Regions from separate parts of the Microbacterium sp. Y832 genome, predicted to be linked through region 2. Evidence: predicted binding sites of a transcription regulator. Region 2 holds the regulator's gene; the other holds the start of a gene.

Region 1 (15,049 bases), on a different contig from region 2:
GAAGGAGTCGATGGACCAGGCGCTTCGCTCCACGCGTCCGGGCGGCATGGTCGGGTACGTGGGAGTGCCCAACGGCGGGCCCGAGCTGCCGATCGGGCGCATGTTCGAGCGCAATGTCGGCGTCAACGGGGGAGTCGCGCCCGTGCGCGGCTACATCGAAGAGCTGCTGCCCGACGTGCGCTCCGGTCGCATCCAGCCGGGCCGCGTCTTCGACCTCACCCTGCCGCTGGCCGAGGCCCCCGAGGCGTATGCCGCGATGGACGAGCGCCGCGCCGTGAAGGTGCTGCTGCAGCCGTGACGACGGATGCCGCGACGCACGTGCGCGGAGCGCTCGAGACGCTGCGCGCCGAACTCGACGAACGCATCAGTCGTCTCGACGAGACGCTCGCTCAGTTGCGCGCCGACCGCGGGGCCGAGACCGCCGACGACGAGCACGACCCCGAGGGCGCGCCCCTTTCGGCGGAGTGGTCGCGGCTTGCGGGGCTGCGCGCCGACGCCGCCCGAGAACGCGACGAGACCGAGGCCGCACTCGCGCGGAGCGCCACCGACGGCTTCGGGATCTGCACGGATTGCGGCACCGCGATTCCGCTCGCCCGTCTCGTCGCGCGACCGACCGCGACACGCTGCGTTCCGTGCGCGACGAAGGCCGGTTCATGACCTCGCGGCCCTCGGCGCCGTTCTGATACCCTGGAATGTCACTTCTGTGGCTCTCCCGTCACGTCCCGGTATCGGGTGCGTGACATCGCACGAAAACAATCCGCTTCGCTTCGGCTGACAATTCGTTCGCGTCCGCGTGTACGAAGAAGCCGAGCCCGAGACCCCCAACCCACAAGGACAACCCACTACATGACTAGCGCAACGACCGCCCCGGCCACCAAGCAGATCGCAATCAACGACATCGGCTCTGCTGAGGACTTCCTGGCCGCGGTCGAACTGACCATCAAGTCCTTCAACGACGGCGACCTCATCGAAGGCACCGTCGTGAAGGTCGACCGCGACGAGGTCCTCCTCGATGTCGGCTTCAAGACCGAGGGTGTCATCCCTTCTCGCGAGCTCTCGATCAAGCACGACGTCGACCCCAACGAGGTCGTCAAGGTCGGCGATGAGGTCGAGGCCCTCGTTCTCCAGAAGGAGGACAAGGAAGGCCGCCTCATCCTGTCCAAGAAGCGCGCACAGTACGAGCGCGCGTGGGGCGACGTCGAGAAGATCAAGGAAGACGACGGCGTCGTCACCGGTTCTGTCATCGAGGTCGTCAAGGGCGGTCTCATCGTCGACATCGGCCTGCGTGGGTTCCTCCCCGCATCGCTCATCGAGCTGCGCCGTGTCCGCGATCTGACGCCGTACCTCGGCCAGGAGATCGAGGCCAAGATCCTCGAACTCGACAAGAACCGCAACAACGTCGTGCTCTCGCGCCGCGCTCTGCTCGAGCAGACGCAGTCCGAGTCGCGCTCGAACTTCCTCAACAACCTGCACAAGGGCCAGGTCCGCAAGGGCACGGTCTCGTCGATCGTCAACTTCGGTGCGTTCGTCGACCTGGGTGGCGTCGACGGTCTCGTCCACGTCTCCGAGCTGTCGTGGAAGCACATCGAGCACGCGTCTGAGGTCGTCGAGGTCGGTCAGGAAGTCACCGTCGAGATCCTCGAGGTCGACCTGGACCGCGAGCGCGTCTCGCTCTCCCTCAAGGCGACGCAGGAAGACCCGTGGCAGGTGTTCGCCCGCACACACGCGATCGGTCAGGTCGCTCCGGGCAAGGTCACCAAGCTCGTGCCGTTCGGTGCGTTCGTTCGGGTCGCCGACGGCATCGAGGGCCTCGTGCACATCTCGGAGCTCTCCGGCAAGCACGTCGAGCTCGCCGAGCAGGTCGTGTCGGTCGGCGAAGAGGTCTTCGTCAAGATCATCGACATCGACCTCGAGCGTCGCCGCATCTCGCTCTCGCTCAAGCAGGCGAACGAGTCGGTCGACCCCTTCGGTACCGAGTTCGACCCCGCCCTCTACGGCATGGCCACCGAGTACGACGACAACGGGGAGTACAAGTACCCCGAGGGCTTCGACTCGGAGACCAACCAGTGGAAGGAAGGCTTCGACGAGCAGCGCGAGAAGTGGGAGCAGGAGTACGCCGCTGCCCACTCGCGCTGGGAGGCGCACAAGGCTGCCGTCACGAAGGCAGCCGAGGCCGAGGCCAACGCCCCCGCCGACACGGGCGCTTCGTCGTCGAGCTTCACCTCCGAGGCCGGCGGCGGAACGCTCGCCGACGACGAGGCGCTCGCTGCGCTCCGCGAGAAGCTCTCGGGTCGCTGATCCGACACTGCTGATCGAGGACTAGCTCCTCGACACCGCCAAGAGGCCAGGACCTTCGGGTCTTGGCCTCTTCGGCGTATCCGGCACTCCGGGTGCGCACCCCGCGGCATCCGGAGTGCCGGGCAACGCCGCGCCCGCCCGCGCGGTAGCGTCGCATCATGTCTTGGCCGCCCGCCCTTCGCCGCGTCGGTCGCGCGCAGTTCGAGGACCGCACGCGCGCCCGGACGACGGTGCTCAACCAGCTGCTGCTGGGCGCTGTCGTGCTCATCATCACGCTCATCGCCATCATCGGCGACTTCCCCGGTAACACGCCCATGTTCTTCGCCGCGGTGCTCGTCGTGTTCATCGGAGCCGGCGTGGCGATCGCGGTGCCGTGGAACAGCCTCCCGCAGGGGGTGAGCGTCGTCCTGCCGCTCGTCGATGTCGCAGCGATCGCGGTCATGCGCGAATCCAGCCCGACGGCGGGTTTCGGAATCCTCTGGATCTTTCCCGCGATGTGGCTCGCATCGGGCTTCGGCTTGGTGGGCCTGTTCGTGTCGATCCTCACGATCTGCGCGGTCTACGGATTCCAGACATTCCTGCCGGGTCGGCCGCTGACGTTCTCGGCGCTGCTGCTGCCGGTCGCCGTCGTCGCCCTGTCCACGACGAGTTACCTCACGGCGAGGCGCTCGCGCGTGCAGCGGATCCTGCTCGACAGCCAGACGCGGATCCTGGGCCAGGCTCTGGAAAACGCCCGCGAGCAGGAGCAGACCGTGACGAGCGTTTTGGATGCCGTCGACTTCGGCATCATCCGCGTGGCGGAGGACGGCCGCGTCGCGGTGCGCAACGACGCGCACGGGCGCCTGCAGCGCGCCAAGGACACGCGAGCCGAACAGGAGGCGACGACCCTCGTGCCCGCGTATGCCCGCGACGGGATCACGCTTCTGCCCTCCGAAGAGCAGCCCCTCGCCCGGGCGATGCGCGGTGAGACGTTCGACGACGAGGTCATCTGGTTCGGCGAGCCCGGTGAACAGCGCCGTGCGCTCAACGTGACCGCGCGACGCCTGAGCGACGATGACGGGCAGGCGACGGGAACAGTCATCGTCTCGCGCGACATCACGACGGAGCTCATCGCGGTGCGCGCCCGCGAAGACCTCGTGGCGTCGGTATCGCACGAACTGCGCACGCCACTCACCGCGATCGTCGGCTACCTCGACCTCGTGCTCGATGAAGACCTGTCGCCGTCGGCGCGCCGTGGGCTCGAAGTCGCCGAGCGCAACGCGCACCGGCTGCTCTCGATCGTGTCCGACATCCTCGCGGCATCCAGCTCCGACCGCACGACGGTCGAGCTCAGCATCCGCCCGCAGCAGACCGACATCGCCTCGATCGCGACGGCCGCGATCGAGCTGCAGGATCCTCGCGCCGCGGAGCGCGGCATCCGAATCGATTCCACGGGCGTCGAGAGCGCCGTCGCGTTCGTCGACGCGTCGCGCATCCGTCAGGTGCTCGACAATCTGCTCTCGAACGCTGTCAAGTACAACAAGGACGGCGGGACGATCGAAGTGGGCACGACGAGCGACGACGTGCACGCGTGGATCGTCGTGCGGGATTCGGGCCGCGGGATCTCCGACTCCGAGATGCCGCGGCTGTTCCACAGGTTCTTCCGCTCCGATGCCGTGCGCATGACTTCGACGCACGGGAGCGGACTGGGGCTCGCGATCAGCCGGGACATCGTCCGCTCTCACGGAGGCGAGATCACGGTGCAGAGCGAACTGGGGTCGGGAACGACATTCGTGGTGCGGCTGCCCCTGGGCGCGCACCGCGTCGAACCATCGGAAGGAACCGAATGACCCTCGACCTTTTCTCCGTCGCGGTGATGACAGCTGTCGTCGTCGTCGCCAGTAGCGTCGTGTTCATCACGGGATCGATTCTGCGGCGCGACGACGGCGCGGGTCGCATGTGGGGCCTGGCGTTCCTCGCCGCCGTGCTGACCTCGGTCAGCTATCTGATCTGGACGACGGCTCCGGATGCCTGGTGGGCGATCGCGATCGGCAATGGGGCCTTCGTGGTGATCCCGGGCTGCATCTGGCTCGGATGCCGCGCCTACAACGCGCGACGGCTGCTCGTGGCGGGTCTCATCGTTGCCGCCGCCGCGGTTGCGGCCGTCATCGCTGTTCTCATCGCGGGGCCAGGGGGCGGAGCGTGGGCCGGCGCGCCTGTCCTGTTCGTCGGCATCCTCGTCTTCGCAGCCCTCGGCGCCGCCGAGAGCCTTCGCGATGAGATGGGGAGCAACCGCAACGCGTGGAGCCTCGTCGCGGTGCTGGGGTTCCAGTCCGCGTACTACCTCGTGCGCACCGTCGTGTTCCTCGTCGCCGGCCCGGACAGCGAGATCTTCCGCACGTGGCTGGACACGATCGCCACGAGCTTCGTCACGATCCTGACCACGATCGTCGCGGTCGTCGTCGCCTCGGTGCTGCTGTCGGACCGCGCCGGATCCGTCGGGGTGGTTGCCTCGCGCGGTCTCACCCTCACCGATGACGACGTGCTGCCCGAGATGTCCTTCGCCTACGTGCTGCTCGGGATGAGCGGTCGCGCGCGACGCCGGGGCGAACTCGTCGGCGTCATCTCGGTGCGCATCGACGACCTGCCGGCGATCTCGACGGCGTTCGGGACCGAGGCGGCCTCGAGCGTCGCCGACGCCTTCCGCACGGTCGTGCGGCGCTTCGCTCCCACGAGCGCGTTCGTCGGCCACGACGGGGCGACGGGCCTCTTCGTCGGCATCCAGCCAGGGTCGGCAGCCGACGCGCGGCGCACGGCGGAGCGCATACGTCGGGGGCTCTTCGACGAGCTGAGCGGCGTCGTCGGCGCTGTGATCCCGGTCGTAGGCGTCAGCGTCGCGCTCAGTGACACGACCGGCTACGAGCCCGCCACGCTCATGAGCGCGGCACGCCGCGCGGCGATGGACGCCGCGCGCGGCTCGGATGCTTCGGTCGTCGTGGTCAGCGTGTGAGGCGGTAGCCCACGCCGCGGACGGTCTCGATCCACCGGGGCTGCGTCGGCCGTTCGCCGAGCTTTCGGCGCACGTTGGCCATGTGCACCTCGATCGCGCGGGCGTCCGCGTCGCTCACGAACTCACTCGCCCCGTGGTGGTCACCGCGCAGCATGAGAGCCAGCTCGCTCTTGCTGACGACGCGGCCACGCGCGGTGAGCAGGCCGGCGACGATGTCGAACTCGCTGCGCGTCAGGTCGAGGTTCTGCCCGTCGCGCACCGCGATCCGCATGCCGGGGTGCACGCGCAGTCCCCGATGCCCGAGCCATCCGTCGTCCGGATCCTCCGCAAGGGCAGGGGAGGGCAGCGGGGTGTCGATCGCCGCGTCACCCGAGGCGGTGTGCACGCGGGGGCGGCGCAGCATCGCTTCGATGCGCGCGCGAAGCTCACGGGGCCGGAACGGCTTGGTGATGTAATCGTCCGCGCCGGATTCGAGCCCCTGCAGGGCATCGATCTCTTCGCTGCGCGCCGTGAGCATCACGATGTAGGTGTTGCTGATGGCGCGGATCCGCTTTGCGGTCTCGAACCCGTCGATGCCGGGCATGCTGACATCCAATGTCGTCACGACGGGTTGCGTGGTCCGCACGAGCTCGATCCCATCGAGTCCGGACCCGGCCGCGTGCACCGTGAAGCCCGCGGATTCGAGCACGTCAGTCAGGAGCTGCCGGATGTCGGCTTCGTCCTCGATCACGACGGCGACACGGCTGTCCGGCACCTGCACACCTCCGGTATCAGACGGGTCGCTCTCGGTCGGCGAATCGACAACGGTGATGATATCCCAGAAGCGGTGCCGGAACGCGTTGGCTGGAGTGGGCGAGTTCACCGTCAGGTGACCGGATTCGTGGACGGCGCGGCGCCCGCCCCGACCCCCAGGATCAGAGCGAGCGCCGCGGACAGCGCCGCGATGCCGGAGCGCGCACGGCCCTGCGCGCCAGCGGACCCACCGGCCGACGCCCCCGCGTCGGCCGGAGTCGCGGCCCCCACCGCAACGTGGTCCACGGTGGTCGCACGGCTCATCGCGCAACCTCCGGCAGAAGTGCTCCCGAGTCCCCGGCTTTTCGGGTTCCGCGGGACTCGGGAGCGGGGATCAGTCTGGTCGGCCCGAGGAGAGCGACGAGACTGATCAGCATGGGCATCGTGTCGCCCTTCGTCGTGGTAACCCCGCCGTCCCCCGCGGCGGTGATCGTCACGACGCGGTGCGCCACGAGTGTGCTCGTGAGCTCGCTGGGCAAGCTCACGATGTCGCGGAACCCCAGATCCGCAACGGGCTTCTTCGTAGTGAGGACCGGGTCGTCCGTCGTGGTCTCCGGCTCCAGGGAACCCGAGATCACGACGGACGCCCTGATCACGCCGGCGGCGGTGGACCCCAGGCGACACCGCTTGCGCCTCCCAGGACGGCGAGCGCCCACGGGGGAGACCGGTGCGAGGCTGCGTGGTGCCAGCATGTCGGTCTCCTGTCGGTCTCGTGTCGTTCGGAAGCAGAGGTACGTCACGCCGGGGCTTCGCCCGCGGCGGTGACGATGATCCTGCCGGTCTTGCCCTTCCCCCGTGGTGCGGGACCGGCGAGGTGTTTCGGCGATGAATCGAACGTATGGCGGCTACCGCAAGGGCGCCTTGAGTAAGCCTCAGCACCGCCCAAAGATCCACTCCTTGAGCAAAACCTGAGGTTCATGCAGATGAATACGCATGCGTCCGGTGATGCCGGCGCGCGTGGCATGCTCGTGCCATGCCGCTCATCGCTCTCACCGGCGGGATCGCGTCGGGCAAGTCCACGATCGCCGCGCGTCTTGCCGAACTCGGTGCCGTGATCGTCGATGCGGACCAGATCGTCCGCGACGTACAGCGCCCGGGCTCTCCGGTCCTCGCGGAGATCGCCGAGCAGTTCGGCGATGACGTGGTTCTTCCCGACGGGTCCCTCGATCGCCCCGCTCTCGCGGCGCGGGCTTTCGGGAACCCTGCCGACGTCGCCCGCCTCAACGCCATCGTGCATCCTGCCGTGGCGACGGCGTCGCAGCGCCGCTTCGCTGCGGCCTTCGCCGACCGTGCCGACGCCGTCGTCGTGTACGACGTGCCGCTGCTCGTCGAGGCTCGCGTCGGCGACCCCTGGGACCTGATCGTCGTCGCCCACGCGCCGGTCCACGTGCGCCGAGCACGGATGGTCGACCTGCGGGGAATGACCGAGACGGATGCCGACGCCCGGCTCGCGTCTCAGGTCTCGGATGCCGCACGCCTGGCGATCGCGGATGTCGTCATCGACACAGCAGGGACGGTGGGGGAGACCCTGCGGCAGGTCGATGCGCTGTGGGACGCGCTCCCACAGCACATCGCGGCGCGCGCCGCCGGCTGACGTTTCGAGGCCGATCCCGCCCGGATGTCTGAGCCCGCGCCTACGCTGGAAGGGTGCAGACGACGCGATCCGTGCGGCCCTTCGAAGTCATCAGCGACTTTTCCCCGTCCGGCGATCAGCCTCAGGCGATCGCCGAGCTCGCGGCGCGCATCAATGCGGGTGAGACCGATGTCGTCCTGCTGGGCGCCACCGGAACCGGAAAGTCGGCGACGACAGCCTGGCTCATCGAAGCAGTCCAGCGCCCCACTCTCGTGCTCGCGCACAACAAGACCCTCGCGGCGCAGCTCGCCAACGAGTTCCGTGAGCTCTTGCCCAACAACGCCGTCGAGTACTTCGTGTCGTACTACGACTACTACCAGCCCGAGGCGTACGTGCCGCAGACCGATACCTTCATCGAGAAGGACTCGTCGATCAACTCCGAGGTCGAGCGGTTGCGTCACTCGACGACGAATTCGCTGCTGAGCCGCCGCGACGTCGTCGTGGTGTCCACGGTGTCGTGCATCTACGGTCTCGGTTCGCCCGAAGAGTATCTGCGGGCGATGGTCGCACTGCAGCGGGGCGAGCGGTACGACCGCGACGCTCTCATCCGCAAGTTCATCGCGATGCAGTACAACCGCAACGACGTCGACTTCTCGCGCGGCAACTTCCGCGTTCGCGGCGACACGATCGAGATCATCCCGGTGTACGAGGAGTACGCCGTGCGCATCGAGATGTTCGGTGACGAGATCGAGGGGCTGTACATGCTGCACCCCCTCACGGGTGAGGTGGTGCAGAAGCTCGACTCCGTGCCGATCTTCCCCGCGACGCACTACGCGGCCGGGACCGACACCGTTCAGCGCGCGATCGGCACGATCGAGCACGAGCTGAGCGAGCGGCTGCGTGAGCTCGAGTCGCAGAACAAGCTGCTCGAGGCGCAGCGGCTGCGCATGCGCACGACGTTCGATCTCGAGATGCTGCAGCAGCTGGGCTTCTGCTCGGGCATCGAGAACTACTCGCGCCACCTCGACGGCCGCTCCCCGGGCGAGCCGCCGCACACGCTGCTGGACTTCTTCCCCGATGACTTCCTCATGGTCATCGACGAATCGCACGTCGCGGTGCCCCAGATCGGTGCCATGTACGAAGGCGACGCGTCACGCAAGCGCACTCTCGTCGAGCACGGCTTCCGCCTTCCCAGCGCCCTCGACAACCGGCCGCTGCGCTGGGACGAGTTCAAGAACCGTGTCGGGCAGACCGTCTACCTCTCGGCGACGCCGGGCCGTTACGAGATGGGCATCGCCGACGGCGTCGTCGAGCAGATCATCCGCCCGACCGGACTGGTCGACCCTCAGATCGTCGTCAAGCCGTCCAAGGGGCAGATCGACGACCTGCTCGAAGAGATCCGCCTGCGCGTCGAGCGCAATGAGCGTGTGCTCGTGACGACGCTGACGAAGAAGATGGCCGAAGAGCTCACCGACTTCCTCGGCGAGCACGGCGTGCGGGTGCGCTATCTGCACTCCGACGTCGACACGCTGCGGCGTGTCGAGCTGCTCAGCGAACTGCGCGCCGGGGTCTACGACGTGCTCGTGGGGATCAACCTGCTGCGCGAAGGGCTCGACCTGCCCGAGGTCTCGCTCGTGGCGATCCTCGACGCCGACAAAGAGGGGTTCCTGCGCAGCGGCACCTCGCTCATCCAGACGATCGGCCGCGCGGCGCGCAACGTCTCGGGTGAAGTGCACATGTACGCCGATCGGATGACCGATTCGATGCGCAACGCAATCGAAGAGACCGACCGACGTCGTGACAAGCAGCTCGCGTACAACAAAGAGCACGGTATCGATCCGCAGCCCCTGCGCAAGCGCATCGCAGACATCACCGACGCCCTGGCGCGCGAGGCATCCGACACCGACCGGATGCTGTCGCGCCGAGACTCGTCGCGCGTCGCGTCGGGCAAGGGCAAGGCACCGACCCCACGGTCACTCAGTTCGAAGGGCCGGCGCGAGGGGATCGCGGCCGAGGGTGCCGAGCAGCTCGAGGCGACGATCGCCGACCTCAGCGCGCAGATGCTCGTCGCGGCCGAAGAGCTCAAGTTCGAGCTTGCGGCGCGACTCCGCGACGAAGTGCAGGACCTCAAGCGCGACCTGCGCGCCATGGAGCGCGCGGGGCACGCGTAGCCGTCGCCTGCATGCATCGCACAGAACCGGCCGGTGTCGGCGGAGGCGGTGTGTGAGCACCCTCTCATATTGCTATCGCGTCGCGGTGCGCAGATTTAGGCTCGGCATCCGGAGCGTCACGTCGTGGTGATCACGCGCGAACGTGTCTGCCCGATTCCACCCCCAGAGGAAGCAGTCACATGCCACACATGTCACAACCCCGGCGCGCTGCGGCACGCCGACGCCTTGCGGTCGGAGCGGCATTCGCCACCGCAGCGCTCGCCGCCGGCACCCTCGTCGCCGCCCCGGCTCAAGCCGCCGATCCCGTCACGGTCAACCTCGTGACGATGAACGACTTCCACGGCCGTATCGGGGCCGCCGCACCCGCCGGCGGCGCTGCCGCGCTGGCGACGGCCGTGAAGTCGTTCCGCGACGCCAACGACAACACGATCTTCGCTGCGGCGGGCGACTTGATCGGTGCGTCGACGTTCGAGTCCTTCATCCAGCAGGATCTGCCGACGATCGAGGCGCTCAACGCCGCGGGACTTGACGTCAGCGCGGCCGGAAACCACGAGTTCGACGGCGGGTGGGCCGACCTGCGTGATCGCGTGCAGAACGCCGCGGACTGGGAGTACATCAGCGCGAACGTCTGGGACACCGAGACCGATGACCATGCGCTGGCGCCGTACTGGGTGCGCACCGTCGACGGTGTGTCGGTCGGCTTCATCGGAGCGGTGACGGAAGACCTGCCGTCACTGGTCAACCCCGCAGGCATCGCGACGCTCGATGTGCGCCCGATCGTCTCGAGCGTCAACGCCGTCGCCGCCGATCTCAGCGATGGCGACGCCTCGAACGGGGAGGCCGATGTCGTCGTGCTGCTCGTGCACGAGGGTGCGGAGGACACCTCCTACGCGACGGCGACCGACCCGGCGACGGGCTTCGGCGCGATCGTGAACGGCGTGGGTCCCGAGGTCAACGCGATCGTCTCCGGGCACACCCACCTGGCGTATTCGCACGAAGTGCCCTACGCGGGGGACACGGGACTGCGGCCCGTCATCTCGTCGGGGCAGTACGGCGAGAAGTTCAGCAACATGGTCATCACGATCGACCCCGAGACGAAGACCGTGCAGTCGATGGACAACACCGTCTACAGCATGTACGACGCGGGGGGCGCGGCCGCCTACGTGCCCGACCCGACCGTGACGGCCATCGTCGATCAGGCGGTCGCCGACGCGGCTCAGCTCGGAGCCGCCCCGCTCGGCACTCTCTCGGCAGACATCAACCGCGCCAAGCTTCGCAACGGCACGACCGAGAACCGCGGCGCCGAATCGACGCTCGGCAACTTCGTCGCCGACGCGCAGCTGTGGGCCGTGCAGCGCACCGATCCGACGGCGCAGATCGCGTTCATGAACCCGGGGGGTCTGCGCACCGACATGACGTACGCTCCCGACGGTGTGCTCACGTACCGTGAGGCCGCGAACGTCCAGCCGTTCGCCAACACCCTCGTCGCATTGACCCTGACGGGGAGGCAGATCACCGCGCTGCTCGAGCAGCAGTGGCAGCCGGCCGGAGCCGCGCGACCCTTCCTCAAGCTCGGCATCTCGTCAGGGTTGACGTACACCTTCGACCCCGCGGCGCCCGAGGGCAGCCGCGTCGCGAACGTGCAGTTCGAGGGCGCTCCGATCGATCCCACGGCCGGATACCGCGTGGTGGCGAACTCGTTCCTGGCCTCGGGTGGGGACAACTTCGCCGTGTTCCCGGAGGGAACCGCGCGAGCAGACACCGGCCAGGCTGACCTCGCGGCGATGGTCGACTACATGGCGTTCGTCGGCACGGCCTCGCCCGACTACGCGCAGCGTTCGATCGGGCTCGCGCTGTCGGCACCGCCCGCGGGCGGCTACACCGCCGGCTCGACGATCGACGTCTCGCTCTCGTCACTGGACTTCTCGACGACCGAGCCGAAAGCCGACACGGTGTCGGTGGCGATCGGCGGCACCGTCGTCGGCACAGCGCCCGTGGATTCCACGGTGAGTGACGCGGTGCTCGACGTCACAGGAACCGCGAACCTGTCGGTCATCGTGCCGACCGGTGTGAGCGGCACGGTGCCGCTGACGATCACGACGCTGGCGGGAACGGCGATCGAGGTGCCGATCACGGTCGCCGAACCGGTCGCCAAGAGCGCGACGATCACGCTCGGAGTGCCGAGTCGGATCCTCGCCAAATACGGCGCGGCGATTCAGTACAACGTCGCCGTCATCGCCGGGAAAGGCGTTCCCGCGGGCGAGGTCGTGATCTTCGACGGCAACCGCCGCATTGCGACGGCGACCCTGACGGCGAAGGACCGCGGAGTCGTCTCGGTGAAGCTGCCCACCCTGAGTCGCGGGGTGCACCTGCTCTCGGCGACGTACGCCGGAAGCGACGCGCACGACACGTCGCAGAGCTTCCGTCTGCCCGTCATCGTGTGGTGACGAACGGTCGGTGACCGAATGGATGCCGCAGGCCCAGGCCGGCGGCATCCATTCGTCGTCCGTGCGGATTCGCGCGAGGCGAACACGCTTTCGATCCCATGTCCGAGGCCCCGCCTAAACTTGTCGGGTGCCCATCGTCCCCGTCGTCACGCCCGATCACACGCCCGGAGGCTCCGGTTCGAGCCACGTCGTCGCGCGTCCCTTCCCCGCGTCCGGACACGGGAGCGGCACGCTCAGCGTGCGCGGTGCTCGCGTGCACAACCTCAAGAACGTCGACCTCGACATCCCGCGCGATTCGCTCGTCGTCTTCACGGGTCTGTCCGGCTCGGGCAAGTCGAGCCTCGCGTTCGACACGATCTTCGCCGAGGGGCAGCGTCGCTACGTCGAATCACTGAGCGCCTACGCGCGGCAGTTCCTCGGACAGGTCGACCGCCCCGACGTCGACTTCATTGAAGGGCTCAGCCCTGCCGTGTCGATCGACCAGAAATCGACCAACCGCAACCCGCGCTCCACGGTCGGCACGATCACCGAGATCCACGACTACATGCGTCTGCTGTGGGCGCGCATCGGCGTGCCCCACTGCCCCGAGTGCGGCGAGCGCATCCAGCGGCAGACGGTGCAGCAGATCGCCGACCAGCTGATGGAGCTCCCCGAGCGCACGCGCTACCAGGTCGTCGCCCCCGTCGTATCCCAGAAGAAGGGCGAATTCGTCGACCTCTTCGCAGAGCTCGGCGCGAAGGGGTACGCCCGGGCGATCGTCGACGGCGAGCTCATCCAGCTCGCCGAGCCGCCGAAGCTCAAGAAGAGCTACAAGCACGACATCGCCGTCGTCGTCGACCGGCTCGTCGCGGGCCCGGACATCCTCAGCCGGGTCACCGATTCCGTCGAGACGGCACTGGGTCTGGCCGGCGGCATCGTGCAGGTCAATTTCGTCGACGAAGAGGGCGACGACGCGTGGCAGTCGTTCTCCGAGAAGCTCGCGTGCCCGAACGGCCACGCGCTGCAGCTGACCGAGATCGAGCCGCGCACCTTCTCGTTCAACGCGCCGTTCGGCGCCTGTCCCGCCTGCTCCGGGCTGGGTACCCGCATGTCGGTCGACGTCGAGCTCATGCTCGGTGATGAGGAGCTCTCGATCAGCGAGGGTGTCCTGGTGCCGTGGACGACGCAGGGCAAGGGGCTCTACCAGTACTACGAGCGGCTGCTCGAAGGCCTCGCACGCGACCTCGATTTCTCGCTCGATACGCCGTGGAAAGACCTGCCCGAATCGGTGCGCGAAGCCGTGCTGCGAGGCGAGGACTACAAAGTCTCCGTCAAATGGCGCAACCGCTACGGCCGTGAGATGCGTTACACGTCGGGGTTCGAGGGCGTCGTCCCATACATCGAACGGCAGTACCTGCAGGCCGAGTCCGACACGCAGCGGCAGCGGTGGTCCGAGTACCTGCGCGAAGTGCCGTGTCCGGTCTGCAACGGTGATCGACTCAAGCCCGAAGTCCTCGCGGTGCTCGTGCACGGCCACTCCATCGCCGATGCGTCGCGGTTGAGCCTCGCCGAGTCGCGGGAGTTCTTCGCGACGCTCGAACTGACCGAGCGCGAAGCGCAGATCGCTGCTGCCGTGCTGCGCGAGATCCGCGCACGCCTCGACTTCCTCCTCCAAGTGGGGCTCAACTATCTGAGTCTCGGCCGGTCGGCCGGCTCGCTGTCAGGCGGCGAAGCGCAGCGCATCCGCCTCGCGACGCAGATCGGCTCGGGGCTGACGGGCGTGCTGTACGTGCTCGATGAGCCCTCGATCGGCCTGCACCAGCGTGATAACCGACGGCTCATCGAGACCCTGGTCACTCTGCGCGACCTCGGCAACACCCTCATCGTCGTCGAGCACGACGAAGAGACGATCCACGCGGCCGACTGGGTCGTCGACATCGGGCCGCGTGCCGGTGTCGACGGCGGCGAGGTGGTGCACTCGGGTCCGCTCGCTTCGCTCCTCGAGGACTCCGCCTCGATCACGGGCGACTACCTCGCCGGGCGCCGCGAGATCCCGATCCCGGCGAAGCGGCGCAAGATCGACAAGAAGCGTCAGATCACGGTCGTCGGGGCGCGAGAGAACAACCTCAAGAACATCACGGTCGACTTCCCGCTCGGCGTGCTGACGGCCGTGACGGGTGTCAGCGGCTCGGGCAAGTCGACGCTGGTCAACGGCATCCTCTACGAAGTCCTCGCGAGCCGTCTCAACGGCGCACGCCGCGTCGCGGGCAAGCACACGCGCGTGACGGGGCTCGACAACCTCGACAAGGTCGTGCACGTCGACCAGGCGCCGATCGGACGCACACCCCGATCCAACCCCGCGACCTACACGGGCGTGTTCGACCGCGTCCGCTCGCTGTTCAGCGACACGCCCGAAGCAAAGGCTCGGGGCTACCAGCCCGGCCGGTTCAGCTTCAACGTGAAAGGCGGCCGGTGCGAGGCGTGCTCGGGCGACGGCACGATCAAGATCGAGATGAACTTCCTGCCCGATGTGTACGTCGATTGCGAGGTGTGCCATGGCAAGCGGTACAACCGCGACACGCTGTCGGTGCACTACAAGGGCAAGAACATCGCCGAAGTGCTCGAGATGCCGATCGCCGAGGCCGCCGAGTTCTTCGAGCCGATCCAGGCGATCCACCGCTACCTCAAGACCCTCGTCGATGTGGGTCTCGGCTACGTTCGACTCGGCCAGTCCGCCACGACGCTGTCCGGCGGTGAGGCGCAGCGCGTCAAGCTCGCGACAGAGCTGCAGCGCCGGTCG
Region 2 (15,049 bases):
GCCGGCGAACAGCCGCGAACCGGAGCCGGCGTCGACCGTGTTCCAGCCGATGTGCGGCAGCACGGGCGCGTCGAGTTCAGTGACGGCGCCGGGCCATTCCCCCAGCCCTTCGGTGTCGACCCCGCGCTCGACCCCCCGGTCGAAGAGCACCTGCATTCCGACGCAGATGCCGAGCACGTGTCGGCCGCCGGCCAGTCGACGGTCGATGATGTCGTCACCGCGGATGGCGCGCAGCGCCTGCATGACGGCGCCGAAGGCTCCGACGCCGGGCACGAGGAGTCCGTCGGCGTCGAGCGCGAGCCCCCGGTCGGACGTCAGACGCGCGTCGGCTCCCGCGAGAGCCAGTGCTTTGACGGCGGAGTGGACATTTCCCGAGCCGTAGTCGAGCACCGCGACGAGCGGACGAGTGCTCACAGAGCACCCTTCGTGCTCGGGATGCCCTCGACGAGCGGGTCGAGGGCTTTCGCCTGGCGGAAGGCGCGGGCGAAGGCCTTGTACTCGGCCTCGGCGATGTGGTGGGGGTCACGGCCGGCGAGGACCCGGACGTGGGTCGTGAGCCCGCCGTGGAACGAGATCGCCTCGAACGTGTGACGCACGAGGGAGCCCGTGAAGTGACCGCCGATGAGGTGCAACTCGAATCCGTCGGGCTCGCCCGTGTGCACGAGGAAGGGCCGCCCGCTGATGTCGACGACCGCCTGCGCGAGTGCCTCGTCGAGCGGCACGAGCGCATCGCCGTACCGCGAGATGCCCGCCTTGTCGCCAAGCGCCTCGCCGATCGCCTGTCCGAGCACGATCGCGACGTCCTCGACGGTGTGGTGCGCGTCGATGTGCGTGTCACCCGAGGCGCGCACCGTGAGGTTGGTGAGGGAGTGCTTCGCAAACGCCGTCAGCATGTGGTCGAAGAACGGGACCGTCGTGTCGATGTGGCTGCGGCCCGTGCCGTCGAGGTCGATCTCGAGCTCAACGGTGGACTCGCTCGTGGCGCGCCGCACGGAGGCGACACGGTGGCCGGCAGGACGGGTCATGAGATCGATTCTATCGAGGCGAGGGCGTCGAGGAATGCCGTCGTCTCGCCCTCGGTGCCCGCCGTCACCCGCAGGTGATTCGGGATTCCGACGTCGCGGATGAGGACCCCCTGGTCGTACAGCGCCTGCCATACGGCGGCGGGATCGTCGACCCCGCCGAACAGAACGAAGTTCGTCCACGACTCGTGCGGCAGGTACCCGAGCGCTTCGACCGTCGCCGAGATGCGGTCGCGCTGCACCACGATCTCATCGACCATTCCCAGCATGACGGAAGCGTGACGCAGCGCCGCCGAGGCAGCTGCCTGCGTGAGAGCACTCAGGTGATAGGGCAGACGCACCAGACGCAGCGCATCGATGACGGCGTCGTCCGCGGCGAGGTAGCCCACTCTCGCTCCGGCGAACGCGAACGCCTTGCTCATGGTGCGCGAGACGACGAGGCGCTCACGCCCCGGCAACAGGGTGAGCGCCGAAGGCGAGCCGTGCGGCGCGAACTCCTGATAGGCCTCATCAACGACGACGATGCCTGGCGCGACGTCGTAGACCGCCTCGACGATGTCGAGGGGCAGCGGGGTGCCGGTCGGGTTGTTCGGCGCGCACAGGAACACCACGTCGGGCTGGGCCTCGGCGATCTGGGATGCCGCGCTCTCGGCGGTGATCGTGAAGTCGGGCTCGCGAATGCCGGCGACCCAGGATGCGCCGGTGGCGCGCGCCAGGAGCGGATACATGGAGTACGTGGGCGTGAAGCCGAACGCCGTGCGGCCCGGTCCCCCGAAGGCCTGCAACACGTGTTGGAGCACTTCATTCGAGCCGTTCGCAGCCCAGATCTGATCAGAGGTGAGACCGTGCCCCAGATACTCGGCGAAACCCTCGCGCAGCGCGCGGAACTCGCGGTCGGGGTACCGGTTGACGTCGCGCAGCGCGATCGCGATGGAGTCGAGGATGTCGTCGGCGACGTCCTGCGGGACAGGGTGCGTGTTCTCGTTGACGTTCAGCGCGACGGGAAGCGCCGCCTGCGGTGCGCCGTATGGCGTCATCCCTCGCAGGTCGTCGCGGATGGGCAGGGCGGCGAAGCGGGAGGTCACGAAGGCAATCGTAGGCCGCATCGCGAGCCCGGGCGCCTGATCCGTCAGCCCGCCGGTGCGTACTGGGCGGGGATCGCGAGTGACTGGCCGAGTTCGATCGCGCCGCCCGGCAGCGCGTTGAGGCGGGCGATCGCATCGACGACATCGCGCGGGTCGTGCTGCGGTGCGACCGCCTGCGCGATCGACCACAGGGTGTCTCCGTACCCCACCGCGACCGTTGTGAACGACGTCGAGGCCGCGCCGGTGTCGCGCGATGCCAGCGCGGAGCCCCCACTGAGAACCCCGAGAGCCAGCAACGCGGCGAGCGGCATCGCCGCTGCGGTCGCGAGCACGCGGCGGCCGCGCGTCGTCGTGCGCAGGCGGGTGCGGGGCGCGGAAGCGAGAACGGGTGCGGATGCGGATGCGGCGATGGCGGTCATGCTGTTCCTCCTGGTGGGAAGGTTCGCATCCGACTTTCGGCCGGGAAAGCCGGATGCGAACTCCTGTTCCGAAGCTATCTTCGATGTTCGATGCTGTCAACGCGATTCCGGGGATGGGGATGTTCGAATGCGACACGCTGAACGGGCGCCGCGTGAACCCCGCACAACCGGATACGGTTTCGATGGGGCCACCACACCACGGACCTCCGACATTCGAAGACAGGAGCCGATATGAGCGACGCAGCCGGGCGCGAAAAGCCCCAGACGCGGCGGCGGAAGAGCCTGAGCGACAAGCAATTGGCGATCCTCGAGGTCATCCAGCGCTCGATCGCTCGACACGGCTACCCGCCGAGCATGCGCGAGATCGGCGACGCCGTCGGACTCAAGTCGCTCTCGAGCGTCACGCACCAGCTCAACCAGCTCGAGTTGAGCGGCTACCTGCGCCGCGATGCCGGCAAGACCCGCGCGATGGAGGTGCTCATCGATCTGCCCGGCAGCGCTGCCGAGAACCCGGCCGATACCGCGCCGTCCGTCGGCGATGCCGCCCTCGTTCCGCTCGTCGGGCGCATCGCCGCAGGCGTGCCGATCACCGCGGATCAGCACATCGACGAGATCTTCCCGCTCCCCCGCCAGCTCGTCGGCAAGGGCGACCTGTTCATGCTGCGCGTCTCGGGCGACTCGATGATCGACGCCGCGATCTGCGACGGCGACTGGGTCGTCGTGCGTTCGCAGGCGACGGCCGACAACGGCGAGATCGTCGCGGCGATGCTCGACGATGAGGCCACCGTGAAGACCTTCCGCCAGCGCGACGGGCACACGTGGCTGCTCCCCCGCAACTCCGCATTCGAGCCGATCCTCGGCGATGACGCGGTCGTGCTCGGCAAGGTCGTCGCTGTCCTTCGCGCTGTGTGAGGCCTGTGTCGGCGACACCGCATAGCGTGGAGGGGTGACGACTCCCTACGGTTCCTGGCCCTCTCCCCTGACCGCCGCGGCGGTCTCCGCCGCCTCGCCCCGCATCGAGGGCGCGTCTTTCGTCGGCGACGACGTGTGGTGGGGTGAGGGGGTCCCCGAAGAGGGTGGCCGCAGCACGGTGCGCCGGCGCACCCCCGCCGGTGCGGTGGAAGACGTGCTCCCCGCGCCGTGGAGTGCGCGCTCGCGCGTGCATGAGTACGGCGGCGGCTCGTGGGCGGCGACCGACGACGGCGCGCTCGTGTTCGTCGAGAAGACCGACCAGCGAGTTCGGCTGCTGCGACCCGGCGCCGAGCTGGTCGCACTCACGCCCGCCGGCGGCGATGTGCGCTTCGGCGGTTTGACGGTGCAGGGCGGTCGGCTGCTCGCAGTGCGCGAAGCCCACGGGCAGACCCCGGTACCCACGCGCGACATCGTCGAGATCCCCCTCGATGGATCAGCCGGCGACGACCCCGATGCGATCCGCTCGCTCGCCGGCGGCACCGACTTCGTCGCGCATCCGGCGCTCAGCCCCGACCGGGCCCGCCTCGCTTGGGTCGCGTGGAACCACCCCGACATGCCCTGGGACCGCGCACAGCTGCGTGTCTGCACCCTCGACGACGGCGCCGTGACCGTGTTCGACGAAGGCACGTCGCCGCTGCAGCCCGTGTGGCTGGGCGAAGACGACCTGCTCTACGCCGACGACCCGACGGGGCGGTGGAACCTCTACCGCCGCGGGATCGACCGCGCGGCGCACGCCGTGGCCCCCGTCGACGCCGACACGGGCGGCGGCATCTGGGTTCTCGGCACCCGATGGTTCGCACCCGTAGGCGGCGACCGAGTCGTCGCCGTTCGCACGAACGGCGACGACGAACTCGTCGTCGTCGACCTCGCCGACGGCACGGCGAGGTCGCTCGGTCTGCCCGTCTCGGCAGGCGCATCCATCGAAGACGTCTCGGGAGCGCGGGTGCTCGTGAGCGGAGCCGACACGACGTCGGGCTCGACGCTCTGGCTCGTCGACATCGACGACCCCGGATCGGCAGCACCGATCCGCGGCGGCACAGCGGACTGGGGACACGAGTGGATGCCGCAGCCCCGCGCCGTCACGTTCGAAGGCCCGCACGGGCCGGTGCACGCGTTCGACTACCCACCCACCAATCCGCAGGCGACCGCCCCTGAGGGCGAGCTTCCGCCGTACGTCGTGTTCGTGCACGGCGGACCGACGGCGCACTCGGGTCCCGCTGCATCCGGCAAGGTCGCCTATCTCACGAGCCGCGGCATCGGCGTTCTCGATGTGAACTATGGCGGCTCGACGGGATACGGGCGCGCATACCGCGAACGCCTCCGCGGTCAGTGGGGCGTGGTCGATGTCGATGACGTCGCCGCGGCGGCGGCCGGTCTCGCGGCGTCCGGAGTCGCCGACCCCGCGCGCATCGCGATCGCGGGCGGCTCTGCCGGGGGGTGGACCGTGCTCGCGGCCGTGACCCGCACCGAGGCCTTCGCCGCGGGGATCTCACGTTACGGCGTGGGCGATGCGCGCGCACTCGCCGCCGATACGCACGACTTCGAGGCGCGCTACCTCGACGGCCTCATCGGGCCGCTGCCCGACGCCGAAGACGTCTACATCGAACGGTCGCCTCTCAGCCGTCCGGCACTGTTCCGGGTGCCGCTGCTTCTGCTGCAGGGCGCCGACGACACCGTCGTGCCGCCCGCGCAGTCCGAGGCCGTGCGCGACGCGCTCAAGGCCCACGGCGTGCCGCACGCGTACGTGCTCTACGAGGGCGAGGGTCACGGCTTCCGCAAGTCCGAAACCGTCGTGCACGCGCTCGAGACCGAGCTGGCATTCCTCGGCGCCGTCTTCGACTTCACCCCGCCGGGTGTGCCGCCCGTCACCCTCGCGACGGGCGACTGACGGTTCTCAGGCCGGGAAGTCCGCGAGCTCGGCGGCGAGTCGCTCGTTGACGTGTGCGTGCAGATAGGTGCCTTCGCCGCGGTGCTCCTGGTCGACGATGATGCCCGTCTCATGCGCCGCCGAGATGAGGTCGCCGCGGTCGTACGGCACGATGGCGTGCACTTCGACGGCGGGCAGTGGCAAGGCCTCATCGATCGCCGCGCGCAGTTCCTCGATGCCTTCGCCCGTGCGTGACGATACGAAGTGCGCGTCCGATTCGAGGCCGCGCAGCACGAGGCGCGTGTCGTCGTCGACGAGGTCGGCCTTGTTGAACACGACGATTTCGCGCGTCTCACGCGCGCCCACGTCGCCGATCACGTCACGGACGGTCGCGAGCTGCGCTGCAGGGTCCGGGTGCGAGGCATCGACGACGTGCAAGAGCACATCCGCCTCGCCCACCTCTTCGAGCGTCGAGCGGAACGCCTCGACGAGCTGGTGCGGCAGGTTGCGCACGAAGCCGACGGTGTCGGTGAGCGTGTAGACACGCCCATCCGAGGTCTGCGACCGCCGTACTGACGTGTCCAGCGTCGCGAACAGCGCGTTCTCGACGAGCACGCCCGCGCTTGTCAGCCGGTTGAGCAGGCTCGACTTGCCCGCGTTCGTGTAGCCGGCGATCGCCACGGCGGGGATCGTGTTGCGCTTGCGCTCGGCGCGCTTGGCTTCCCGCGAGGGCGCGAAGTCGCGGATCTGGCGGCGCAGCAGTGCCATACGGGTGCGGATGCGACGACGGTCAAGCTCGATCTTGGTCTCACCGGGACCGCGCGAGCCCATTCCGGCGCCGCCGGCACCGACCTGTCCACCGGCCTGGCGGCTCATCGAGTCACCCCAGCCGCGCAGGCGCGGCAGCAGGTACTCGAGCTGCGCCAGTTCGACCTGGGCCTTGCCCTCGCGGCTCTTGGCGTGCTGGCTGAAGATGTCGAGGATCACCGTGGTGCGGTCGATCACCTTCACTTTGACGACGTCTTCGAGCGCCCGTCGCTGGCTGGGCGCGAGCTCGGTGTCGGCGATGACCGTGTCGGCGCCGACGGCGGCGACGATGCCGCGCAGCTCTTCGGCCTTGCCCCGGCCGACGTAGGTCGCAGGGTCGGGGTGCGGGCGGCGCTGCATCACGGCGTCGAGGACGACGGCACCGGCGGTCTCGGCGAGCGCAGCGAGCTCGCGCAGCGAGTTCTCGGCATCCGTCTGCTCGCCCTGCGGGTGCACGCCCACGAGCACGACGTTCTCGAGGCGCAGCTGACGGTACTCGACCTCGGTGACGTCTTCGAGCTCGGTCGAGAGGCCGGGCACGCGGCGCAGCGCTGCGCGCTCCTCTCGGTCCCACTGCTCGCCGTCGGCGTCAGACCGAGCGACGGTGGTGTCATCCTGGAGCGCCTGCGCGGAGCCGAACACGCGAACCCCCGAGCGCGCATCGGCGCGCGCCAACACGCGATCCACCGCATCGATCTCGTCGAGCGGCGTCTCGTCGGTGGTGCCGGGTGTCGTCGTATCCGTCATGTGTTCCTTTCGGGGTGCCTCCCGGGAGGGCGGCATGGGGACGTGGTGTCGGTGTGGGAAAGCGTCCGAGGATTCTAGCCTCCACCCTGTGGGGCGTCCTCCGCTACGCTCGTGACTCATGGGGAGCGAGCATTACTTCAGCGCGACCCCCGCTAGCCCCGAGAATCTGCGCCGCATCCGCGCCACCCTCGCGGGCCGCGAGGTCGAGGTCACGACGGCCGGTGGGGTGTTCAGCCCCGCGCACGTCGATGCGGGGACGGACGTTCTTCTGGCGAACAGTCCTGCCGCGCCCCCGGGCGGCCAGCTGCTGGATCTCGGGTGCGGGTGGGGGCCGATCGCGTTGAGTCTCGCGCTCGAATCGCCGCACGCGACCGTGTGGGCGGTTGATGTCAATGAACGGGCCCTCGATCTCGTGCGCCGGAATGCGCAGTCGCTCGGGCTTGAGAACGTCAACGCCGTACGCCCCGAGGATGTTCCCGGCGACGTCGTCTTCCGCACCATCCGATCCAACCCGCCGATCCGGGTCGGCAAGAGCGAACTCCACGGTCTGCTCGAGCACTGGATCCCCCGGCTCGACCAGCGCGCCGACGCGTGGCTCGTCGTGCAGCGCAACCTCGGCTCGGACTCTTTGCAGCGCTGGCTGGCGTCGACGTTCGCGACGGGGTACAGCGTGCATCGTGCGGCGACGGGGCGCGGGTTTCGCGTCATCCGGGTGCGCCGGCACGGAACGCCGCCGAGCGGGCCCATCACGCTGCCCTGAGCCGGATCAGGCGAGCGTGACCTCGCCCGAGTAGACGAGCGTCGCAGGCCCCGACAGGTAGACCCGCCCGTCGCTCATACGCACACCCAGGCGTCCGCCGGGCACATCCACCGTCCACTGGTCCGGTGCGTTGGATCCGGCCCATTCGCGCACCGCAAGCGCTGCCGCCGCGACTCCTGTGCCGCAGCTGAGCGTCTCACCGACGCCCCGCTCGAAGACCCGCATGCGGATCGAGCCGACGCCGTCTTGCACGAGCGGGTCGCTCGGCACGACGAACTCGATGTTCGCGCCGGCAGGGGGCTCGGGGTTCAGCTGCGGACGCGCCGTCAGGTCGAGCGCTTCGAGTTCGTCGGTGTCAGGCAGAGCGACGACGATGTGTGGGTTTCCGACATCGATGCCCATGCCGGGCCGGGGCGCACCAACGCCGCGGGCACGTACGAGAACGTCGGGTTCGACGCGCCATGCCCCGAGATCGACCTCGAAGCCCCTGTCGCTGCGGGTGACCGTCTTGGTGCCGGCGCGCGTCGCGACGGGGAGCCCTTCGGAGGCGTCCGCCCAGCCCACCTCGGTCAGGTAGCGGGCGAAGACGCGCACGCCGTTGCCGCACATCTCGGCCTTCGAACCGTCGGCGTTGCGGTAGTCCATGAACCAGGTCACCCCGGCAGCGGCTGCCTCGGCGCCCTCGTCGATCGCGTCGGCGCGGACGACTCGCAGAACACCGTCGGCGCCGATCCCGAAGCGGCGGTCGCACAGGACGGCCACCTGGTCGTTCGAGAGGTCGAGGGCTCCGTCCGGATCGGGGATCACGACGAAGTCGTTCCCCGTGCCGTGGCCCTTCGTGAACGCGATGGTCTGAGGCATCTGTTCAGCCTAACCGCGCGCGACGAGCTCGCCCGCGGACGCACCTGGCGCGACCCACAGGGTGTCGTCGTAGCGCCGGAACCATGACACCTGGCGCCGCGCATAGCGGCGCGTGAGCGCCTGCGTCTGCGCGATCGCCTCCTCGCGCGTCAGCTCGCCGGCGAGCTCGGAGAGGGCCTGGGCATAACCGATCGCTCGACGCGCCGTCACGCCCCGCTCGAGACCCTGCTCGCGCAACGCCTGCACTTCGTCGAGCAACCCGTCCTCCCACATGCCCCGAACGCGCGCATCGAGCCGTTCGACCAGCTGCTCGCGCGGCATTCCGACACCGATCACGCGGGTGGGGGGATGCCACAGCACAGGCGCGTCCGGCAGAGCGGCCCCGTGTGTGCGCTCCCCCTGCGCGAGCACTTCGAGGGCCCGCACGACCCGGCGCCCGTTTCGTGGGTCGACCTTGGCTGCGGTCACGGGGTCGGCCTCGCGCAGCTGCGCGAACAGCGCACCGGGCCCGTGCTCGGCAAGCTCGGCCTCGAGGCGCGCCCGAACGGCGGCATCGCGCGGCGGAAAACGGAAGTCGTACAGCACGCTCGAGACGTAGAGACCGGATCCGCCCACCAGGATCGCGTCGGCGTCGCGCGCGTGGATCGACGTGATCGCTGCGCGCGCGGCGTCCTGATACCACGCCACCGCCGCCTCGTCGGTCACCTCGAGCGCGTCGAACAAGTGGTGCCGGATGCCGCGGCGATCGCTCACCGGAAGCTTGGCGGTGCCGATGTCCATGCCGCGGTAGAGCTGCATCGCGTCGGCGTTGACGATCTCGGCGGGGCGCCCCCGCTCGGCGAGGGCTTCGGCTAGATCGAGCGAGAGAGCGGTCTTTCCCGTACCGGTCGCCCCTACGACAGCCCACAGTCGTGCACTCGTGTCAGGCACCGGCGCACGCTCCCGCTCTGCGCGCGAGTCCGAAACGCGCGCGCGAGCCGAGCCCGCCACGCGGGGCATGCGGGAGCCGGGCACGGGTATGCCGCGCCGAAGGGTACGGGTCCACGGCCTCAGGCGGGTCGCATCGCGGGCAGCCCGAGCGAGACGGAGCGCCGGTCTCCTCCGGACGTCGGGGCGGGGACGCCGCACGAGTCGGCCTGCGCGCGGTCCCACGCGTCGCCTGACCGCGTACGCCGGATGCGCAGCGCAGCGCCGTCGGGTGAGTCTGCCAGCAGGTGGAAAGGCGCAGCGTGGGTCACGACGACCGAGACGATATCGCCGGGGCGGGGGACGTCCGAGCCTTCCGGGACCTCGAAGTGCACAAGCCGGTTGTCTTCGGCGCGGCCGGTGAGCCGGTGCGTCGCGGCGTCTTTCTTGCCTTCTCCCCTCGCGACGAGCACCTGCAGCTCACGACCGAGCTGCTTCTCGTTCTCTTCGCGGGAGATACGGTCCTGCAGCGCGGCGAGCCTCTCGTAGCGCTCCTGCACGACGGCTTTGGGCACCTGGTCGGGCATGGTCGCCGCGGGTGTGCCCTCGCGGATCGAGTACTGAAAGGTGAAGGCGCTGGCGAAGCGCGCCTGCTCGACGACACGCATCGTCTCTTCGAAATCCTCGTCGGTCTCACCGGGGAAGCCGACGATGATGTCGGTCGAGATCGCGGCATCCGGCATCTTCGCGCGCACGCGGTCCAGGATGCCGAGGAACCGCTCGCTGCGGTACGAGCGCCGCATCGCCTTGAGGATCCGGTCGCTGCCCGACTGCAGCGGCATGTGCAGCTGCGGCATGACGGAGGGGGTCTCGGCCATCGCGTCGATGACGTCGTCGGTGAACGCCGCCGGGTGCGGGCTCGTGAAGCGGATGCGCTCGAGGCCGGGGATCTCGCCCGCCGCGCGCAGGAGCTTGCCGAACGCCTGACGGTCGCCGAACTCGACGCCGTAGGAGTTGACGTTCTGGCCGAGGAGGGTGACCTCCATCGCGCCGTCTTCGACGAGCAGCCGGATCTCGCTCAGGATGTCACCCGGGCGGCGGTCTTTCTCTTTGCCGCGCAGGCTCGGCACGATGCAGAACGTGCACGTGTTGTTGCAGCCGACCGAGATCGACACCCACCCGCTGTGGATGCTGTCACGCTTGGTGGGCAGTGTCGAGGGGAACACCTCGAGCGCCTCGAGGATCTCGAGCTCGGCTTCGTCGTTGTGTCGCGCGCGCTCGAGCATGCCCGGCAACGACCCCATGTTGTGGGTGCCGAAGACGACGTCGACCCACGGAGCCTTGTGCAGCACGGCATCTTTGTCCATCTGGGCGAGGCACCCGCCGACGGCGATCTGCATGCCCGCGTGCTTGTCTTTGCGGGACTTCAGATGACCGAGCGTGCCGTAGAGCTTGCCCGCGGCGTTGTCGCGCACAGCGCACGTGTTGATGACGATGACGTCCGCCTCGACATCCGGTTCAGCACGGACGTAACCGGCGCTCTCGAGCGAGCCCGAGAGCCGCTCGGAGTCGTGCACGTTCATCTGGCAGCCGAAGGTGCGCACCTCGTAGGTGCGGGCGCTGCCGTCAGCCGTGCGTGCGGCGTCAGACGGCGCAATGAACGTCGGCGTGGTGGAGGGGGTCGTCATGATCCGCCTATTGTACGAGCCGACACTGACCCAGCGCCGCGCGACCGCCCACCGTCAGCGAAACCGGACGCCTGAGGAGGAGCCGTGCTCGTCGAGAGCCTGCTTCGCCGCGCTCAGCGCGGTGCCGCCGGAATACCCCCTGCGTGCGAGCTGACCCATGAGCCGTCGCACGGCGGTGTCACGATCGAGCGAGGCGAGGCTCCTGGCCTTGCCACGGGCGAACTCGAGTGCGCGCTCTTCATCGTCGTCGGGCAGCGAGGCGATTATGACATCGGCCACGGCGCGATCGATCCCGCGCTTGGCGAGCGTCTGCGCGATGACGTGACGCCCCTGCCCCTTGCGCTCGACCGCGGCGTACACGAGCTGATCCGCCAGCGCGGCGTCGTTGAGATAGCCGCGCCGCACGAATGTGTCGAGCAGCCGGTCGACCGCCGCCGCCTCGAGGTCGAGGGCGACGAGCGCACGTGCTTCGCGCACCGAGAGTGAGCGGCCGCGTAGCTTCTTCAGCAGCAGCTTCTCTGCGGCTTCGAACGCAGCTTCCTCGTCGTCGTTCTGCTCGTCGGCGAGCGCGATGTCGGGCGCATCCGGGGCGACCCACGTCGCATGCCACCCGGGCTCGTCAGCCACCGGCTCAGGTGACCGCTCGGAGGTCGGCGCCGTACTCTGCGGGGCAGCCGCCCGCGCCGCCGTGACCGGCATATCGCGGCCGAAGAGCGGGATGACGGGGGCGAGCGTTTCCTGCTCGCCCCCGTCGTTCCGAGGGTGTCGCGTCATCAGGCCGGGCGGCGCGCGGCCAGTTCGTCTGCGGCCGACGCGTCGACGTTCTTCGGCTGGCCGATGCCGAGCTTGACCTTGATCTTCGACTCGATGTCGGCGGCCATGTCGGGGTTCTTCAGCAGGAAGTTGCGGGCGTTCTCTTTGCCCTGCCCCAGCTGTTCACCGTCATAGGTGTACCACGCGCCCGACTTCTTGACGATGGCGTGCTCGACGCCGAAGTCGATGAGGCTGCCTTCGCGCGAGATGCCGACCCCGTACAGGATGTCGAACTCGGCCTGCTTGAACGGCGGGGCCATCTTGTTCTTGACGACCTTGACGCGCGTGCGGTTACCGACCGCATCGGTGCCGTCTTTCAGAGTCTCGATGCGACGGATGTCCAGACGCACCGATGCATAGAACTTCAGGGCCTTTCCACCCGCGGTGGTCTCGGGCGAACCGAAGAAGACGCCGATCTTCTCGCGCAGCTGGTTGATGAAGATCATGGTCGTGTTGGTCTGGCTGAGGCCACCGGTCAGCTTGCGCAGGGCCTGAGACATGAGTCGTGCCTGCAGTCCGACGTGCGAGTCGCCCATGTCGCCCTCGATCTCGGCCTTGGGCACGAGTGCGGCGACCGAGTCGATGACGACGAGGTCGATGGCTCCGGAACGCACCAGCATGTCGGCGATCTCAAGGGCCTGCTCGCCCGTGTCGGGCTGCGAAACGAGGAGAGCATCGATGTCGACGCCGAGCTTCTGTGCGTAATCGGGGTCGAGCGCGTGCTCGGCGTCGATGAACGCCGCGATGCCGCCGGCGCGCTGCGCGTTGGCGATCGCGTGCAACGTCAGCGTCGTCTTACCCGACGATTCCGGCCCGTAGATCTCGACGATGCGGCCGCGGGGCAGACCGCCGATGCCGAGCGCGACATCGAGCGCGATGGACCCGGTGGGGACGACCTCGACGGGAGCGCGCTCGTCGCTGCCGAGGCGCATGACCGAGCCCTTTCCGAACTGGCGGTCGATCTGGGCGAGGGCCGAGTCGAGGGCCTTCTCGCGGTCAGCGGGTGATGGCATGGCGTGCTCCTTGCACTTTGTCCGTCTCCGGAGGTCCGTCGCCTGTAGGCTGCCGCGTCTCGGGCCGGGTGGCCCGAGAACTGCGGCAAGGCGTGTGGTGTCGTCTGACGTGTTCCACGGTAGGCAGGGGCTCCGACATCGGTCGATGCTCCGGGCATCCCGTGGAAGACACGTCCTCGACACCCGCTGTGCAGGAGCCTATGTCGCCATCGAACGAATCTTCGACGACACGCCGCTGATCAGTCGCGCTTCGGTTCGAGTCGACCTACGCCGTGCCGCCTCGCGACGGGCACGTCCATCTCGGCGCATAGCGCCAGCCAGATCTCCCGCGGCGGCACGCCCGCGGCGAGTGCATCGATGGCGGTACGCCCTCCGGCCCCGCTGAGCGACAGGTCGGAGAGTAGCGACTCGCCGCGCGGGCCGAACTCGTCGGCGACGGCGCGCAAGAACTCACTGCGTCGCACGTGCGCCGTCGATTCCGTACGTCAGCGCAACGAGAGCTCGGGACCGACTTCGGCGACGAGGTCTGCAGGAACGACGTCGGGGAAGCCGTGCAGGCCTTCGAGCACCGAGATGCGATCGCCGACCTCGCGCATGACAGCCGAGATGGGCACATCGAGGGCCTCGGCGACCGAGGCGAGGATCTCGCTCGATGCTTCCTTCTGGCCGCGCTCGACTTCGCTGAGGTAACCGAGCGCAACACTGGCACGACTCGCAACCTGACGGAGGGTGCGGCCCTTCTGCTGGCGGAAGTCACGCAGGACTTCGCCGATCTCTTGGCGAACCAGGATCATCTCAGGCCCCCTCCCTTTCCCGTTTGTCGCTCGATCTCCGGATGGATAACGGTACAACATCGGCAGATCCCAATCTAATCCCGGGTGCTGTGGAATGGGTGGGAATCGCCGAACATGACGGAGCCGATCCGGACGCCGTCACAGGTGCTGCAGACAGGCTGCCAGCGCCGCAGCGACGGCAGCGCTGCGGATCGCCGCACGGTCCCCGGTTACGTGCGTCTCAAGCGACGCAGCGCCCTCCGGTGTGATGACCGCGATGCACACGGTGCCGACGGGCCGTCCGTCCTGCGGCGCGGGTCCGGCGACGCCCGTCGTCGCGATGCCGACATCGGCTTCGAGGAGCCGTCGCACTCCCCCGGCCATCTGCCGGGCGACCTCGGCGTGCACGGCGCCCTGTTCCGCCAGGAGCGCGCCGTCGACCCCCAGCACATCGCGCTTGATGTCGGTGGCATACGCGACGACGCCGCCGCGCATCGCCGCCGAGGCGCCGGGCACGTCGACGAGCGCCGAGGCGACGAGGCCGCCGGTCAGGGATTCAGCCACCGCGATGGTCCACCCATGCGCGGCCAGACGCCGTAGGAGCTCGGCTGCAGGGGCATCCGTCATCGTCGTCGGGCGCGCGCGCCGCGCGCTTCGGACGCGATGTAGTCGATCCCGCTCGCGATCGTGAGCACGACGGCGATCGCCATCGTGATGCCGTTGACCCAGAAGATCCACTCCCCCACGAGCGTCCACAGGGGCAGCAGTGCGAGCGACAGCGCGACCGCCTGCGCGACGGTCTTGAGCTTGCCCATCCACGCCGCGGCGAGCACGTGATCACTCACGACGGCGAAGCGGTACACCGTGATGCCGATCTCGCGCGCGAGCACGACGATCGTGACCCACCACGGCAGCTCGCCCAGGATCGACAGCCCGACGAATGCCAGCCCCGTGAGGACCTTGTCGGCGATGGGATCGAGCAGCTTGCCGAGATCCGAGACGATGTCGTGCTTGCGCGCGAGGTACCCGTCGATGCCGTCGGTCGCGATCGCAACGATGAACAGCGCCGCCGCCCACCAGCGCAGAGCGCCGTCTGCTCCACCATCGGCCAGCAGCATCCACAGGAAGACCGGAGCGCACAGGATCCGAACGATCGTGATCGCATTGGGCAGTTGCCTCGGGATCGCCATGCGCTGAGCCTACCGGCCGCGGTGCACGGTCAGTCGCGTCCCGTGAGTCCCCACGCGTCTTCGGAGCCCTCGTCGTTCTCGACGACCTCGTACCCGTCGAACTGAGCCTCGGCGGCGTCGGGCCCG

What was found. The regulator LexA, encoded in region 2, represses DNA repair genes until DNA is damaged. The targets are predictions, from matches to a motif close to TCGAACANNTGTTCGA.
Region 1: the regulator LexA is predicted to act here: its motif matches at 12,349-12,364, upstream of uvrA (excinuclease ABC subunit UvrA).

The regions. Positions count from the first base shown of each region.
Region 1 is NZ_JBYHFM010000003.1:115,529-130,577, forward strand. It holds gene AC25YV_RS06260 (zinc-dependent alcohol dehydrogenase family protein) at 1-298, shown strand, start outside; gene AC25YV_RS06265 (TraR/DksA family transcriptional regulator) at 295-657, shown strand; gene rpsA (30S ribosomal protein S1) at 847-2,298, shown strand; gene AC25YV_RS06275 (sensor histidine kinase) at 2,457-4,127, shown strand; gene AC25YV_RS06280 (hypothetical protein) at 4,124-5,287, shown strand; gene AC25YV_RS06285 (response regulator transcription factor) at 5,277-6,041, opposite strand; gene AC25YV_RS06290 (hypothetical protein) at 6,152-6,343, opposite strand; gene AC25YV_RS06295 (S24/S26 family peptidase) at 6,340-6,657, opposite strand; gene coaE (dephospho-CoA kinase) at 7,053-7,673, shown strand; gene uvrB (excinuclease ABC subunit UvrB) at 7,727-9,823, shown strand; gene AC25YV_RS06310 (5'-nucleotidase C-terminal domain-containing protein) at 10,012-12,270, shown strand; gene uvrA (excinuclease ABC subunit UvrA) at 12,509-15,049, shown strand, end outside.
Region 2 is NZ_JBYHFM010000001.1:601,219-616,267, reverse strand. It holds gene hisH (imidazole glycerol phosphate synthase subunit HisH) at 1-414, opposite strand, end outside; gene hisB (imidazoleglycerol-phosphate dehydratase HisB) at 411-1,025, opposite strand; gene AC25YV_RS02560 (histidinol-phosphate transaminase) at 1,022-2,128, opposite strand; gene AC25YV_RS02555 (LysM peptidoglycan-binding domain-containing protein) at 2,152-2,526, opposite strand; gene lexA (transcriptional repressor LexA) at 2,758-3,438, shown strand; gene AC25YV_RS02545 (S9 family peptidase) at 3,473-5,386, shown strand; gene hflX (GTPase HflX) at 5,393-6,919, opposite strand; gene AC25YV_RS02535 (class I SAM-dependent methyltransferase) at 7,038-7,679, shown strand; gene dapF (diaminopimelate epimerase) at 7,686-8,540, opposite strand; gene miaA (tRNA (adenosine(37)-N6)-dimethylallyltransferase MiaA) at 8,550-9,470, opposite strand; gene miaB (tRNA (N6-isopentenyl adenosine(37)-C2)-methylthiotransferase MiaB) at 9,590-11,134, opposite strand; gene AC25YV_RS02515 (regulatory protein RecX) at 11,189-11,761, opposite strand; gene recA (recombinase RecA) at 11,908-12,960, opposite strand; gene AC25YV_RS02505 (DUF3046 domain-containing protein) at 13,200-13,424, opposite strand; gene AC25YV_RS02500 (helix-turn-helix domain-containing protein) at 13,446-13,754, opposite strand; gene AC25YV_RS02495 (CinA family protein) at 13,893-14,360, opposite strand; gene pgsA (CDP-diacylglycerol--glycerol-3-phosphate 3-phosphatidyltransferase) at 14,357-14,923, opposite strand; gene AC25YV_RS02485 (DNA translocase FtsK) at 14,953-15,049, opposite strand, start outside.